One region of the Pseudomonas sp. L-22-4S-12 genome, then DNA from elsewhere that is predicted to be linked to it. Evidence: predicted binding sites of a transcription regulator. Region 1 holds the regulator's gene; the other holds the start of a gene.
The links. The regulator sigma-54, encoded in region 1, starts transcription at its own class of promoters, with help from an activator protein. The targets are predictions, from matches to a motif close to ANTGGCATNNANNTTGCTNT.
Positions count from the first base shown of each region.

Region 2: the regulator sigma-54 is predicted to act here: its motif matches at 3,123-3,142, upstream of F3I16_RS08585 (CmpA/NrtA family ABC transporter substrate-binding protein).

Region 1 is NZ_WELL01000001.1:1,307,575-1,315,119, reverse strand. It holds gene F3I16_RS05940 (KpsF/GutQ family sugar-phosphate isomerase) at 1-247, shown strand, start outside; gene F3I16_RS05935 (HAD family hydrolase) at 248-772, shown strand; gene lptC (LPS export ABC transporter periplasmic protein LptC) at 781-1,350, shown strand; gene lptA (lipopolysaccharide transport periplasmic protein LptA) at 1,337-1,900, shown strand; gene lptB (LPS export ABC transporter ATP-binding protein) at 1,900-2,625, shown strand; gene F3I16_RS05915 (RNA polymerase factor sigma-54) at 2,772-4,265, shown strand; gene hpf (ribosome hibernation-promoting factor, HPF/YfiA family) at 4,448-4,756, shown strand; gene ptsN (PTS IIA-like nitrogen regulatory protein PtsN) at 4,769-5,233, shown strand; gene rapZ (RNase adapter RapZ) at 5,253-6,110, shown strand; gene F3I16_RS05895 (HPr family phosphocarrier protein) at 6,125-6,397, shown strand; gene pmbA (metalloprotease PmbA) at 6,463-7,545, opposite strand, start outside.
Region 2 is NZ_WELL01000002.1:420,477-428,021, reverse strand. It holds gene F3I16_RS08610 (OmpA family protein) at 1-463, opposite strand, end outside; gene pyrC (dihydroorotase) at 593-1,639, shown strand; gene rnt (ribonuclease T) at 1,636-2,310, shown strand; gene F3I16_RS08595 (bacterioferritin-associated ferredoxin) at 2,482-2,700, shown strand; gene F3I16_RS08590 (YgdI/YgdR family lipoprotein) at 2,841-3,050, shown strand; gene F3I16_RS08585 (CmpA/NrtA family ABC transporter substrate-binding protein) at 3,266-4,480, shown strand; gene F3I16_RS08580 (ANTAR domain-containing response regulator) at 4,502-5,080, shown strand; gene F3I16_RS08575 (hypothetical protein) at 5,126-5,338, shown strand; gene F3I16_RS08570 (hypothetical protein) at 5,440-5,763, shown strand; gene alaC (alanine transaminase) at 6,101-7,336, shown strand.

The DNA of each region.
Region 1 (7,545 bases):
GCTGGCCGGGATCTTCACCGACGGCGACCTGCGCCGCACCCTGGACAAGGGCATCGACGTGCGCGAAGCCAGCATCGACGCGGTGATGACCGTGCACGGCAAGACCGCCCGCGCCGACATGCTCGCCGCCGAGGCCCTGAAAATCATGGAAGACCACAAGATCAACGCCCTGGTCGTAGTCGATGACGAGGAGCGCCCGGTCGGCGCCCTCAACATGCACGACCTGCTGCGCGCCGGAGTGATGTAAATGAACGACGAACTGCAACAGCGCGCCAAGGCCATCAAACTGGCCATCTTCGATGTCGACGGCGTACTGACCGACGGCCGCCTGTACTTCCTCACCGATGGCAGCGAGTTCAAGACCTTCAACACCCTCGACGGCCACGGCATCAAGATGCTGATCAACTCCGGAGTGCGCACCGCCATCATCAGCGGGCGCAAGACCCCGGTGGTCGAGCGCCGCGCGCAGAACCTCGGCATCCAGCACCTGTACCAGGGCCGCGAAGACAAGCTGGTGGTGCTCGACGAACTGCTCGGCGAGCTCGGACTAAGCTACGAGCAAGTCGCCTACCTGGGTGACGACCTGCCCGACCTGCCGGTCATCCGCCGGGTCGGCCTGGGCATGGCCGTGGCCAGCGCCGACGGCTTCGTCCGCCAGCACGCCCACGGCGTCACCGCGGCACGCGGCGGCGAAGGCGCGGCGCGCGAATTCTGCGAATTGATCATGCGCGCCCAGGGCAGCCTCGAAGCCGCCCAAACCGCCTACCTCTAGGATCAGCCATGCCGGCCAAACAGCGACAACTCCTGATCTACGGCCTGATCGCCGCCCTGCTGGGCGCGATCGGCTACTGGAACATCCGCCCGGAAAGCTTCCTGGACAAGCCGACCGTTGGCGAAAGCGACAGCACCATCGACTTCTACGTGGTCAATGCGCGCACCCTGCAATACCAGGAAGACGGTCAGCTGCAGTACGAGATGACCACCGACAAGCTGGAACATATCAAGGCCAGCGACATCACCCTGCTGAGCCAGCCGGACCTGCAACTGTACCGCGGCAGCGCCTACCCCTGGCACGTGCAGAGCGCGCGGGGCGAAGTGGCGCCGCAAGGCAAGCAAGTCGAACTGATCGATGACGTGCGCGTGGCGCGCACCGATGCCAAAGGCCGCCCCACCGTGATCACCAGCAGCCGGATGACCGTATTTCCGGATGAGGAATATGCGCAAACCCGGCAAGCCGTTAGAATCGAGGCCGCCAACGGGGTGACCACGGCACAAGGAATGAAAGCGTACATGAATGACGGCCGGATCCTCCTGCTGTCCAACGTAAGAGGCCAGCATGAGGCTCGTTAACAGTTTCCCCCTCCGGACCCTCCCCCTATTGCTCATCAGCCTCGGTGCCGCGCTCGGAAGCGCCAGCACCTGGGCCCTGCCCAGCGACCGCGAGCAACCGATCCGGGTCCAGGCCGACAGCGCCGAACTGGACGACAAGCAAGGCGTGGCGGTGTACCGCGGCGGCGTGGTGATCACCCAGGGCACCCTGAAGATCACCGGCGACACCGTGACCATCACCCAGGATGCCAACGGCGACGTCGAAGTCTTCACCTCGGTGGGCAAACCGGCCTACTACGAGCAGAAACCCGCCGTGGACAAGGAAATCGTCAAGGCCTACGGCCTGACCATCCAGTACTTCGCCAGCAACGAGCGCATCGTACTGATAGACCAGGCCAAGGTAATCCAGGAAGGCAACACCTTCGAAGGCGAGAAGATCGTCTATGACACCCAGCGCCAGATCGTCAACGCCGGCCGCGCCACTGGCGCCGCCCTGAGCGCGCCGCGCCCACGCATCGACATGGTCATCCAGCCGCGCAAGAAAACCGGCCAGCCGGAGCAAGCGCAGTAATGGCAACCCTCAAAGCCCAGCATTTGGCCAAAAGCTACAAGGGCCGCCAGGTGGTACGCGACGTCAGCCTGTCCATCGACAGCGGCCAGATCGTCGGCCTGCTCGGTCCCAACGGCGCCGGCAAGACCACCTGTTTCTACATGATCGTCGGCCTGGTGCAGGCCGACCAGGGCCGCGTGCTGATCGACGATCTCGACGTCAGCCACCAGCCCATGCATGGCCGCGCCCGCGTCGGCATCGGCTACCTGCCACAGGAAGCCTCGATCTTCCGCAAGCTGACGGTAGCCGACAACATCATGGCCATCCTGGAAACCCGCAAGGATCTCGACCGCGCCGGCCGCCGCGCCGCCCTGGAGAGCCTGCTGCAGGAGTTCCACATCAGCCACATCCGCGACAACCTCGGCATGAGCCTGTCCGGCGGCGAACGCCGGCGCGTGGAAATCGCCCGCGCCCTGGCCACCGAACCCAAGTTCATCCTGCTCGACGAACCCTTCGCTGGCGTCGACCCGATCTCGGTCGGCGACATCAAGCAGATCATCCATCACCTCAAGGCCAAGGGCATCGGTGTGCTGATCACCGACCACAACGTGCGCGAGACCCTCGACATCTGCGAGACCGCCTACATTGTTAATGACGGCCAACTGATCGCCGAAGGCGATGCCGAAAGCATCCTGGCCAACCAGCTGGTTAAAGAAGTCTACCTCGGGCACGAATTCCGCCTCTGATGCAGGCGTCGCCGCACTACACGGATGTTGTCAAGCCTAGGCAAAGCCGCCAGTTTCAGGCATATAATTTGCTTATTGGCGGCGCCCCGGCGCCCTGTAGTGAATGGCGCGACTGCGCCGGCAAATAAGGTGCAAAGCTTCCTGCCATGAAACCTTCGCTAGTCCTCAAGATGGGCCAGCAGCTGACGATGACACCGCAGCTGCAACAAGCCATTCGCCTCCTCCAGCTGTCCACCCTGGACCTGCAGCAGGAAATCCAGGAAGCCCTGGAATCCAACCCCATGCTGGAACGCCAGGAAGACGGCGAAGACTTCGACAACAGCGATCCGCTGGCCGACGGCGAAGAACAGAACACCCAGGCCGCGCCCCAGGACACCTACCAGGAAACCAACAGCACGCCCGCCGATGCCATCGAGGACGGCGAGTGGAACGAACGCATCCCCAGCGAGCTGCCGGTCGATACCGCCTGGGAAGACGTCTACCAGACCAGCGCCAGCAGCCTGCCGAGCAACGACGATGACGAGTGGGACTTCACCACCCGCACCTCCGCCGGCGAGAGCCTGCAGACCCATCTGCTGTGGCAACTGAACCTGGCGCCGATGTCGGACACCGACCGCCTGATCGCCGTGACCCTGATCGACTGCATCAACGACCAGGGCTATCTGGAGGAGTCGCTCGAGGAAATCGTCGAGGCCTTCGACCCGGAAATGGACGTCGAGCTGGACGAAGTCGAAGCCGTCCTGCACCGCATCCAGAACTTCGACCCGGCCGGGGTCGGCGCCCGCGACCTGCGCGAATGCCTGCTTCTGCAGCTGCGCCAGCTGCCGGCCAGCACGCCCTGGCTGAGCGAGGCCCAGCGCCTGGCCGGCGACCACCTCGACCTGCTCGGCAGCCGCGACTACAGCCAGCTGATGCGGCGCATGAAGCTCAAGGAAGACGAGCTGCGCCAGGTCATCGAGCTGATCCAGAGCCTCAACCCGCGTCCCGGCTCGCAGATCGAAGCCAGCGAGCCGGAATACGTGGTACCGGACGTGATCGTGCGCAAGCACAACGAGCGCTGGCTGGTGGAGCTCAATCAGGAAGCGGTGCCGCGCCTGCGGGTCAACGCGCAGTACGCCGGCTTCGTCAAACGCGCCGACTCCAGTGCCGACAACACCTTCATGCGCAACCAGCTGCAGGAAGCGCGCTGGTTCATCAAGAGCCTGCAGAGCCGCAACGAAACCCTGATGAAGGTCGCCTCGCAGATCGTCGAGCACCAGCGCGGCTTTCTCGAGTACGGCGACGAGGCGATGAAGCCGCTGGTCCTGCACGACATCGCCGAGGCGGTGGGCATGCACGAGTCGACCATCTCGCGGGTCACCACGCAGAAATTCATGCACACCCCGCGCGGTATTTACGAGCTGAAATACTTCTTCTCCAGCCACGTCAGCACCTCGGAAGGCGGCGAATGCTCGTCGACGGCGATCCGCGCCATCATCAAAAAACTGGTCGCCGCGGAAAACGCGAAAAAGCCATTGAGTGACAGCAAGATCGCTGGTTTACTGGAAGCACAGGGCATTCAGGTAGCCCGTCGCACCGTCGCCAAATACCGCGAATCCCTCGGGATAGCGCCTTCGAGCGAACGCAAGCGGTTGATCTAGTCATAGACGCGACTGCTGTGACGCGGCACTGAGGGAAGGCTTTTGCAAAACTGGATACGCGCCATGCGCCCTGCCCCGCGGGGGGACTGCAGGACAGTTCTGCAAAAGCCTTCTCACGCCAGAGTGTTACGGTGGCAGGCCCGCTAGCCTGTCTCTTACACAAGGCAACAAGGAGAAGCGGTATGCAAGTCAACATCAGTGGACATCAACTGGATGTGACCGACGCCCTGCGTGACTATGTCGGGGAAAAACTCAGCCGACTGGAACGCCATTTCGACAAGATCACCAACGTGCAGGTGACCATGGCAGTCGAGAAGCTCAAGCAGAAAATCGAGGCGACCCTGCATGTTGCAGGCGGCGAAGTAGTCGCCAACGCCGAACACGACGACATGTATGCGGCGATCGACCTGCTCGCCGACAAACTCGACCGCCAACTGATCAAACACAAGGAAAAGCAGCTCGGCCGCCTGCAAGGCGCGACAGCCCGCTGACATCCCCCACCCATGATCCGACTTGAAAATATCCTGACCGCCGGCCGTTCCCTGGTGAACGTGCCGGGCGGCAGTAAGAAGCGCGTCCTCGAACAGATTGCCAACCTGGTCGCGCGCGAACTGCCCGACCTCGACTCGCAGGACATCTTCGAAAGCCTGATTGCCCGTGAAAAACTCGGTTCCACCGGGTTCGGTAACGGCATCGCCATTCCCCACTGTCGCCTGCCCGGCTGCAGCGCCCCCATCAGTGCGGTGCTGCGCCTGGATGCGCCGGTGGACTTCGACGCCATCGACGGCGCCCCGGTCGATCTGCTGTTCGTCCTGCTGGTACCCGAAGCGGCGACCGACGAACACCTGGAGCTGCTCCGCCAGATCGCCAGCATGCTCGACCGCAGCGAAGTGCGTGAGCGCTTGCGCCAGGCGTCAAGCAGCGAGAACCTCTACCAGGTGGTTGTCGACGTACAGAGCGGCCAATAGGCCAGGGTAGGACAGCGTCATGCGCCTGATCATCGTCAGCGGTCGCTCCGGCTCGGGCAAAAGCACCGCCCTCGACGTGCTCGAGGACAACGGTTTCTACTGCATCGACAACCTGCCGGCGATCCTCCTGCCGGAACTGGCCGAGCGCGCCCTGCTGCACACCGAGCTGCTGCACCCGCAGGTCGCCGTATCGATCGACGCACGCAACCTGCCCAGCCAGCTCAAGCGCTTCCCCGAACTGCTCGCCGAAGTGCGCGCCCGTCACATCGTCTGTGACGTGCTCTATCTGGATGCCGACGAAGAGACCCTGCTCAAGCGCTTTTCCGAAACCCGCCGGCGCCACCCGCTGACCAGCGAGACGCGCTCCCTCGCCGAAGCCATCCGCGACGAAGCCGCCCTGCTCAGCCCGATCACCGACCTGGCCGACCTCAAGCTCGACACCACCCACCTGAACCTCTACCAGCTGCGCGACAGCCTCAAGCTGCGCCTGCTGAACAAGCCCGAGCCCGGCACCGCGTTCCTCATCGAGTCCTTCGGCTTCAAGCGCGGCATGCCGGTGGACGCCGACCTGGTATTCGACGTGCGCTGCCTGCCCAACCCGTACTGGAAGCCCGAGCTGCGCGAAATGTCCGGGCTGGAGCAGCCGGTCGCCGACTACCTGGCCGCCCTGCCGGATGTCGAGGAGATGTACCAGGACATCCATGCCTACCTGCACAAGTGGCTGCCCCGCTTTGCTTCCAGCAATCGTTCCTACGTGACCATCGCCATTGGCTGCACCGGCGGCCACCATCGCTCGGTGTACCTGGCCAACCGCCTCGGCGCAGCCCTCAAGCCCACACTGAAGAATCTCCAGGTTCGCCACCGCGAACTGGGTTAAGGACTGTCCGCCGTATGCCCGCCTGCGAAATCACCATCATCAACAAGCTCGGCCTGCATGCGCGGGCGGCGGCCAAGTTCGTCGGCGTGGCCGGCAGCTTCCCCTGCCAGATTCGCGCCGGGCGCTCGGCCGAGAGCCTGGTCGACGGCAAGAGCATCATGGCGGTGATGATGCTGGCCGCCGGCAAGGGCACCAGCCTGCACCTGCACGCCGAAGGCGAACAGGCGGACGAAGCGCTGAATGCGCTGATCGAACTGATCAACAACCGCTTCGACGAAGGCGAATAACTCGCCGACATGCAAAAGGGGCTGACGGGATAACCGGACAGCCCCTTTTTTCGTGGTGCCGCAGGTCAGCTGCCGGCGACCGTCATCTTCTCGATCAACACAGAACCGGTGCGGATATTGCCGCGCAGCTCCAGGTCGCATCCCACTGCGACGATCTGCCGGAACATCTCGCGCAGGTTGCCGGCAATCGTCACCTCCTGCACCGGGAACTGGATCTCGCCGTTTTCCACCCAGAAGCCGGCGGCACCGCGCGAGTAGTCGCCGGTGACCATGTTCAGCCCCTGCCCCATCAGCTCGGTCACCAGCAGGCCGCGACCCATGCGCTTGAGCAGGGCCTGCTGGTCTTCGTCGCCATGGCTGACGAACAGGTTGTGCACGCCCCCGGAGTTGGCCGTGCTGGGCAGGCCCAGCTTGCGCCCGGAGTAGGTGCCGAGGATGTAGGAAACCAGCTCGCCGCCGGCGACGAAGGGCTTGGCATAGGTGGCCAGGCCGTCGCCATCGAAGGCGGCGCTGCCCATCGCCCGCGGGATATGCGGGCGCTCGTCGAGGCTCAGCCAGTCGGGGAACAGCTGCTGGCCCAGGGCGCCTTCGAGGAACGACGACTTGCGATACAGGTTGCCACCGGAGATCGCCGCCAGGAAGCTGCCGAACAGCCCGGTGGCCAGCTCGGCGGCAAACAGCACCGGCACCTCGCAGGTCGGCACCGGCCGCGCGCCCAGCCGTGCCGCCGTGCGCCTGGCCGCATGGCGACCGATCTGCAGCGGATCGGCGAGCAGCTCGCCCTGGCGATTGACGTCGTACCAGTAGTCGCGCTGCATCTGCCCCTCGCCCTCGGCGATCATCACGCAGCTCAGGCTGTGGCGGGTGCTGGCATAACCGCCGACGAAGCCATGGCTGTTGCCATACACGCGGCAGCCCTGGTGGGTGTTGAGGGTGGTGCCGTCGGCCTTGGTAATCCGCGGATCGGCAGCGAACGCCGCCTCTTCGCAGGCCAGGGCCAGCTCGATGCCCTGCTCGGGCGCCAGGGCCCAGGGGTGGTAGAGGTCCAGCTCTGGAAACTCGCGCGCCATCAGGCCGGCGTCGGCCAGGCCGGCGCAGTCGTCCTCGGACGCGTGCCTGGCGATGGCCAGGGCCGCCGCCACGGTTTC
Region 2 (7,545 bases), on a different contig from region 1:
TGAACTTGATCGGCAGCAGGCGCACATCGAGGCTGTCGCCCCCCGTGCTGGTGCGGTGCCGAACCAGCGGGCTGCGCCCCTCGAGCAGGCCGGTGAGCAGGCGCCCGGCCTGCTCCTGGGAACTGTTGAAGGGCACTTCGCCGGCCACCACGGTGACCGGACCGAGGTTGATATCGCCGCGCCCCGGCTGCCAGGGCGCCGCCGCCGCCAGCAGGGTCGCCGAGCCCGCACCCAGCCAGCGCTCGCGGGCCTTGAGGCGGAACGTCGCCTGCTCGCCGGCGCGGCGGACGAACTCGCCACTACCGAAATCCGCCACCGGCTGCGTCAGGCGGCACTCGAACTGGTCGCCCTCGACCTTCCATTCGACCTTTTCCATGCGGGTCTGGAAGCTGATAGCCGCGACCTGCGCACTCAGGCACAGGCCGACAAACAAGCTGGACAGGGCGAAGTAAGGTTGGCGCACGACAGGCTCCACGGGGAGTAACGGCATTCCCTCGGGGTATCGGTCGCTGTCGGCAAAACTTGATAGCCCGTGCCGGCAAAGGCCAATTCCGGTAGCATGCGAGCACGTTTTACCCGCCTGGAACTCTCCATGTCAGACCGCATTACCCTGCTGCGCCCAGACGACTGGCACATCCACCTGCGCGACGGCGCCGTGCTGCCGCATACCGTGGCCGACGTCGCGCGTACCTTCGCCCGCGCCATCATCATGCCCAACCTGGTGCCGCCGGTGCGCAATGCCGCCGAGGCCGACGGCTACCGCCAGCGCATCCTCGCCGCCCGCCCGGCCGGCAGCCAGTTCCAGCCACTGATGGTGCTGTATCTCACCGACAACACCTCGGCCGAGGACGTGCGCACGGCCAAGGCCAGCGGTTTCGTGCATGCCGCCAAGCTCTACCCGGCCGGCGCCACCACCAACTCCGACTCCGGCGTGACCAGCATCGACAAGATCTTCCCGGCGCTGGAAGCCATGGCCGAAGTCGGCCTGCCGCTGCTGGTACACGGCGAAGTGACCCGCGCCGAAGTCGACGTGTTCGACCGCGAGAAGCGCTTCATCGACGAACAGCTGAGCCGCGTGGTCGAGCGTTTCCCCTGCCTGAAGGTGGTGTTCGAGCACATCACCACCAGCGACGCCGTACAGTTCGTCAACGCCGCTTCGAGCAACGTCGGTGCGACCATCACCGTCCACCACCTGCTGTACAACCGCAACCACATGCTGGTCGGCGGCATTCGCCCGCACTTCTATTGCCTGCCGATCCTCAAGCGCAACACCCACCAGGAAGCCCTGCTGGATGCCGCCACCAGCGGCAGCACCAAGTTCTTCCTCGGCACCGACTCGGCGCCGCACGCCAAGCACGCCAAGGAAGCCGCCTGCGGTTGTGCCGGCTGCTACACCGCCTATGCCGCCATCGAGCTGTATGCCGAGGCCTTCGAGCAGCGCAACGCGCTGGACAAGCTGGAAGCCTTCGCCAGCCACTTCGGCCCCGACTTCTACAACCTGCCGCGCAACACCGACCGCATCACCCTGGTGCGTGAAGAGTGGACCGCTCCGGCCAGCCTGCCGCTGGGCGAGCAGACCGTAATCCCCCTGCGCGCCGGTGAGAACCTGCGCTGGCGCCTGCTGGAGAACCCCGCGTGAGCGAAGAACATTTCGACGACGAACTCGACGGCAGCCTGCCCTCAGGCCCGCGCCACCCGATGGCCGCGCGCTTTCGCGGCTACCTGCCGGTGGTGGTGGATGTCGAGACCGGCGGCTTCAACTGCGCCACCGACGCCCTGCTGGAGATCGCCGCGACCACCATCGCCATGGACGAGAGCGGCTTCGTCTACCCGGACCACACCCACTTCTTCCGCATCGAGCCGTTCGCCGGCGCCAATATCGAGCAGGCGGCCCTGGAGTTCACCGGGATCAAGCTGGATCACCCGCTGCGCATGGCGGTCAGCGAAGCGCACGCGCTCGGGGAAATCTTCAAGGGCCTGCGCAAGTCGATCAAGGCCAATGGCTGCAAGCGCGCCATCCTGGTCGGCCACAACAGCAGCTTCGACCTCGGCTTCCTGAATGCCGCCGTGGCCCGCTGCGACATCAAGCGCAACCCGTTCCACCCCTTCTCCAGCTTCGACACCGCCACCCTGGCCGGCCTCGCCTACGGCCAGACCGTACTGGCCAAGGCCTGCCAGACCGCCGGCATCGCCTTCGACGGCAAGGAAGCGCACTCCGCGCGCTACGACACCGAGAAGACGGCCGAACTGTTCTGCGGCATCGTCAACCGCTGGAAGGAAATGGGCGGCTGGGACGAGTTCGACCACTGAGTCGCGCCCTACCGACAAGAACCCGGCCCAGGCCGGGTTTTTTATGCATGGCCCCGGTGCATCGCCCACCACCGCACAAGACAGGAAATTCTCACAGCAAGCTTTGACAAGCATTCTCATTAACATTAGTATCCCTGGCCATTAGCAACCCACTCCCAGCCGAGCCCGCCCATGTACGTTTGCCTCTGCCAAGGTGTTACTGACGGCCAAATCCGCGACGCCATCTACGAAGGCTGCTGCAGCTATCGTGACGTGCGCGAAAGCCTCGGCGTTGCCACCCAGTGCGGCAAATGCGCGTGCATGGCCAAGCAACTGGTACGCGACACCCTCGGCGAGCTGCACAGCAGCCAGCACGGCCTGGCCTACCCGGCCAGCTTCGTCGCGGCCTGAAAGCCGATCCAGATCAACAAAAGGGATGCTCAGGCATCCCTTTTTCGTTGCCCCACTTGCAGGCCCAGCCCCCCAGCCAGTAGCTTTGCCCCATGAGGGCGCGGTGTTGCGCCGTCACTTTTGACCATTGGAGTTGCACCATGAAACACTGGATTCTGGCCCTGTTCTGCACCCTGGGCCTTGCTGGCTGTTCCAGCGAATACATCATCACCACCACCGACGGGCAGCTGCTCACCAGCGATGGCAAGCCGGAACTGGACCGCGACACCGGCATGATCGAGTTCGAGGACAGTGAAGGCCGCAAGCAGCAGATCCCGCAGGCCAATGTCAAGCAGATGATGGAACGCTAACAGCCTGCTCGCTGCCGCTGACTTATTGCAAAACCCCGCTCCGGCGGGGTTTTGTTTTTCCGCCAGGCGAGTACTGGCATATCGCTTGCTAGAGCCGAAGCAGCAGAACTCTCTCCAACGGCGGGGTCAGTTCATAGACAATGGCGTCGTTCCCGGCTATCCCTAGCGCGATAGCTGGGGCGGCGCCTTTTTTGTTCAACGGCGGAACAAAGCACATGACCAACAGCAGCACCACTCGCAGCGACAATCTGGCCTGGGTTGCAGGCTCCGACGCACCGGAAAAGAGCGTCCTGGATCTCGGCTTCATGGCCCTGACCGACTCTGCCTCGCTGATCGTCGCGGCCACCCAGGGCTTTGCCCAGCCCTACGGCCTGACCCTCAACCTGCAGCGCCAGGCCTCATGGGCCACCCTGCGCGACAAACTGCTGGCCGGCGAGCTGGACGCCGCCCAGGCCCTCTACGGCCAGGTCTACGGCATCCACCTGGGCCTCAGCGGTCCGGCCACCGACATGGCTATCCTCATGGGCCTGAGCCAGAACGGCCAGGCCATCAACCTGTCCGAGCCGCTCAAGCAGGCCGGGGTGACCAGCGCCGAAGCACTGGCCAACCGGGTGCGCCAAAGCGGTGCAAAACTGACCTTCGCCCAGACCTTCCCCACCGGCACCCACGCCATGTGGCTGAACTACTGGCTGGCCGCCCAGGGCATCCACCCGCTGGAAGACGTCAACAGCGTAGTGGTGCCACCCTCGCAGATGGTCGCCCACCTCAAGGCCGCGCGCATCGACGGTTTCTGCGCCGGTGGCCCCTGGGGCGCGCTGGCGGTCGAGGAACACCAGGGCTTCACCCTGGCTACCAGCCAGATGATCTGGGCCGACCACCCGGAGAAGGTCCTCGGCGTCACCCTCGAGTTCGTCGAGCAGTACCCCAACACCGCGCGCGCCCTGACCATGGCCGTGCTGGAGGCCAGCCGCTTCATCGACGAGAATGAAGAGAACAAGCGCAGCACGGCCCAGCTGATCAGCGGCAGCGAGTATGTCGATGCCCCGCTGTCGACCATCGAGCCGCGCTTCCTCGGTCAGTACGAAGACGGCCTCGGCCACGCCTGGCTGGACGCCCACCCGCTGCGCTTCTTCGCCGATGGCCAGGTGACCATGCCCTGGCTCTCCGACGGCATGTGGTTCATGACCCAGTTCCGCCGCTGGGGCCTGCTCAAGGACGACCCGGACTACCTCGGCGTAGCCCGGCAGATCCACCAGCTCGACCTGTACCAGCAGGCCGCCGAAGCCTTGGGCATCAGCATGCCGGACACGCCCATGCGCAGTTCCACCCTGCTCGACGGCAGCCAGTGGGACGGCAGCGACCCGGCCGGCTATGCCCGCAGCTTTGCCATTCACGCGCGCAGCGGCACCGCCGCCGCCATCGCCCTGTAACACTGCGAGACGAACGCCACCATGCTACGAATTCTGCTGATCAACGACACCCCGAAGAAAGTCGGCCGCCTGAAGAGCGCGCTGATCGAGGCGGGCTTCGAGGTCATCGACGAGTCGGGGCTGACCATCGACCTGCCCGAGCGCGTCGAGGCCGTGCGCCCCGACGTGATCCTGATCGATACCGAGTCGCCGGGCCGCGACGTGATGGAACAGGTGGTGCTGGTGACCCGCGACCAGCCGCGGCCGATCGTCATGTTCACCGATGAGCACGACCCCAGCGTGATGCGCCAGGCCATCCAGTCCGGAGTCAGCGCCTACATAGTCGAGGGCATCCACGCCCAGCGCCTGCAGCCGATCCTCGACGTGGCCATGGCCCGCTTCGAAAGCGACCAGGCCATGCGTGCCCAGCTGCTGGCTCGCGACGAGCAGCTGGCCGAGCGCAAGCGCATCGAGCTGGCCAAGGGCCTGCTGATGAAGATGAAGAGCTGCAACGAGGAAGAGGCCTACACCCTGATGCGTCGCCAGGCCATGAGCCGCCAGCAGAAGCTGATCCAGGTGGCCGAGCAGATCATCGCCATGCACGACATGCTGGGGAATTAGGGTAAACGCTGGAATCAAGCGGTCTAGATAGGGGGCTCGCTGCACATGAATGCCCATCAATGCCGATCGAATACCGCTGAACGCCTCATCAGGGCCAGCGACAAGAACCTCGTCGACCAGCTTGAGGTAGATGGTTTCGAGTTCCGCTTCCTTGATCCGCTGCACCATACCGAACGCTCTTTCTTGTGCGATGGGTTCCACCCTGCCCAGCCGACTTCCATGCCCGAGGCGCAGCCGGTGGGCGTGCGCGGATCATAGGAGCGATCCAGGCTCAGCCGGAGCGACGTGCCGCCGCAGGCTATGGAATCAATATGCCACCACCTTTAGAATGCGTGCCCCATCACAAAACAGAGCCACACATGAAAGGACTCAAAGCAGCTGCAGTAATGCCCATCGTCCTAGCAAGCCTAGCAATACAAGCCCAGGACCAACCATCGTTGGTTCAGGGCTCCGACAAGCATGACTTTTCCATCCGTTGCGAGAAGGGAGGCAAAGTAACTCTGGAGGTTTTCGACCTCAACGAGGTTGACAGCTTGAGGGTCGCTCGGAACATCTATGTCGCCGACCAGAGCGATGGCCGTAGCCTGATCACTTACAACCACGGCTTTATCATCGCTAAGGAGCAAGCAACCTACGTCACGGCAGCGGATGAAAGCTGTGCCTTCTCCAGGCGGTTGATCTAGTCGGGCCTCATCAGCAGCCAAACTTTTCAGCGGGCCCACGGTGCCACCGGCACCGCTGGGCAACGACAAGGCAATGCATCGACCTACGGGCTCAGAACGCGCACATAGCCCACCCTGCCCGGCCGTCTTCCTTGCCCGATGCGCGGCCGGCGGGTGAGGCGTGGAGTCTAGCCGGTAGCCATCGCCATGCACGACATGCTGGGTAACTGAGGCCGGCACGGGGCGTTATGCGCCCCGCTCGACAAACCCCACCGCCAACGCTTATCTTCGCTGCCTGGCCAGCGCACTGGCCAACGTCGCTCGGACGGTTCCGGGCGCTTACGTCTTCGAGGAAAGCATGGCTGAACAAGCTAAGCGTCGTTTTGCGCGCATCGATCGTCTCCCCCCCTACGTTTTCAACATCACCGCCGAACTGAAGATGGCCGCCCGCCGCCGTGGCGAGGACATCATCGACTTCAGCATGGGCAACCCCGATGGCGCCACGCCGCCGCACATCGTCGAGAAACTGGTGCAGGTCGCCCAGCGCGACGACACCCACGGCTACTCCACCTCGCGCGGCATTCCGCGCCTGCGCCGCGCCATCTCGCGTTGGTACAAGGACCGCTACGACGTCGAGATCGACCCGGAAAGCGAAGCCATCGTCACCATCGGTTCCAAGGAAGGCCTGGCACACCTGATGCTGGCCACCCTGGACCATGGCGACACCGTGCTGGTGCCCAACCCCAGCTACCCGATCCATATCTACGGCGCGGTGATCGCCGGCGCCCAGGTGCGTTCGGTACCGCTGGTGCCCGGCGTGGACTTCTTCGCCGAACTGGAACGGGCGATTCGCGAGTCGATCCCCAAGCCGAAGATGATGATCCTCGGCTTCCCCTCCAACCCCACCGCGCAGTGCGTGGAGCTGGACTTCTTCGAGCGCGTGGTGGCCCTGGCCAAGCAGTACGACGTGCTGGTGATCCACGACCTGGCCTACGCCGACATCGTCTACGACGGCTGGAAGGCCCCGTCGATCATGCAGGTGGAAGGTGCCAAGGACATCGCCGTGGAGTTCTTCACCCTGTCCAAGAGCTACAACATGGCCGGCTGGCGCATCGGCTTCATGGTCGGCAACCCGGAGCTGGTCAGTGCCCTGGCACGGATCAAGAGCTACCACGACTACGGCACCTTCACCCCGCTGCAGGTAGCCGCCATCGCGGCCCTGGAAGGCGACCAGCAGTGCGTGCGCGATATCGCCGAGCAGTACCGGCAACGGCGCAACATGCTGGTCAAGGGCTTGCATGAAGCCGGCTGGATGGTGGAGAAGCCCAAGGCCTCGATGTACATCTGGGCCAAGATCCCCGAGCCCTATGCCCACCTCGGCTCGCTGGAGTTCGCCAAGAAGCTGCTGCTGGAAGCCAAGGTCTGCGTCTCGCCGGGTATCGGCTTCGGCGACTACGGCGACGACCATGTGCGCTTCGCCCTGATCGAAAACCAGGACCGCACCCGCCAGGCCATCCGCGGGATCAAGGCGATGTTCCGTGCCGATGGCCTGGTGCAGGCACCGGCCAGCAAGTCACGCAAGACTGATGGCTGAAGCCCTAGTGTGGGAGCGGCTTTAGCCGCGAAAGGTGAGGTGTCGCCGTCTGCTCGCAGGCAACTCCGTACCTCCTGACGGCGCAGGGCACGGACCATAGGCAGATGTTCGGTAGGTGCGAATTTATTCGCGATCAGGGCGCTCGGAGTGGCCTGCTTATCGCGGATGAATCCGCTCCCACACAAGCTCAACCGGTTATGGCGATACAG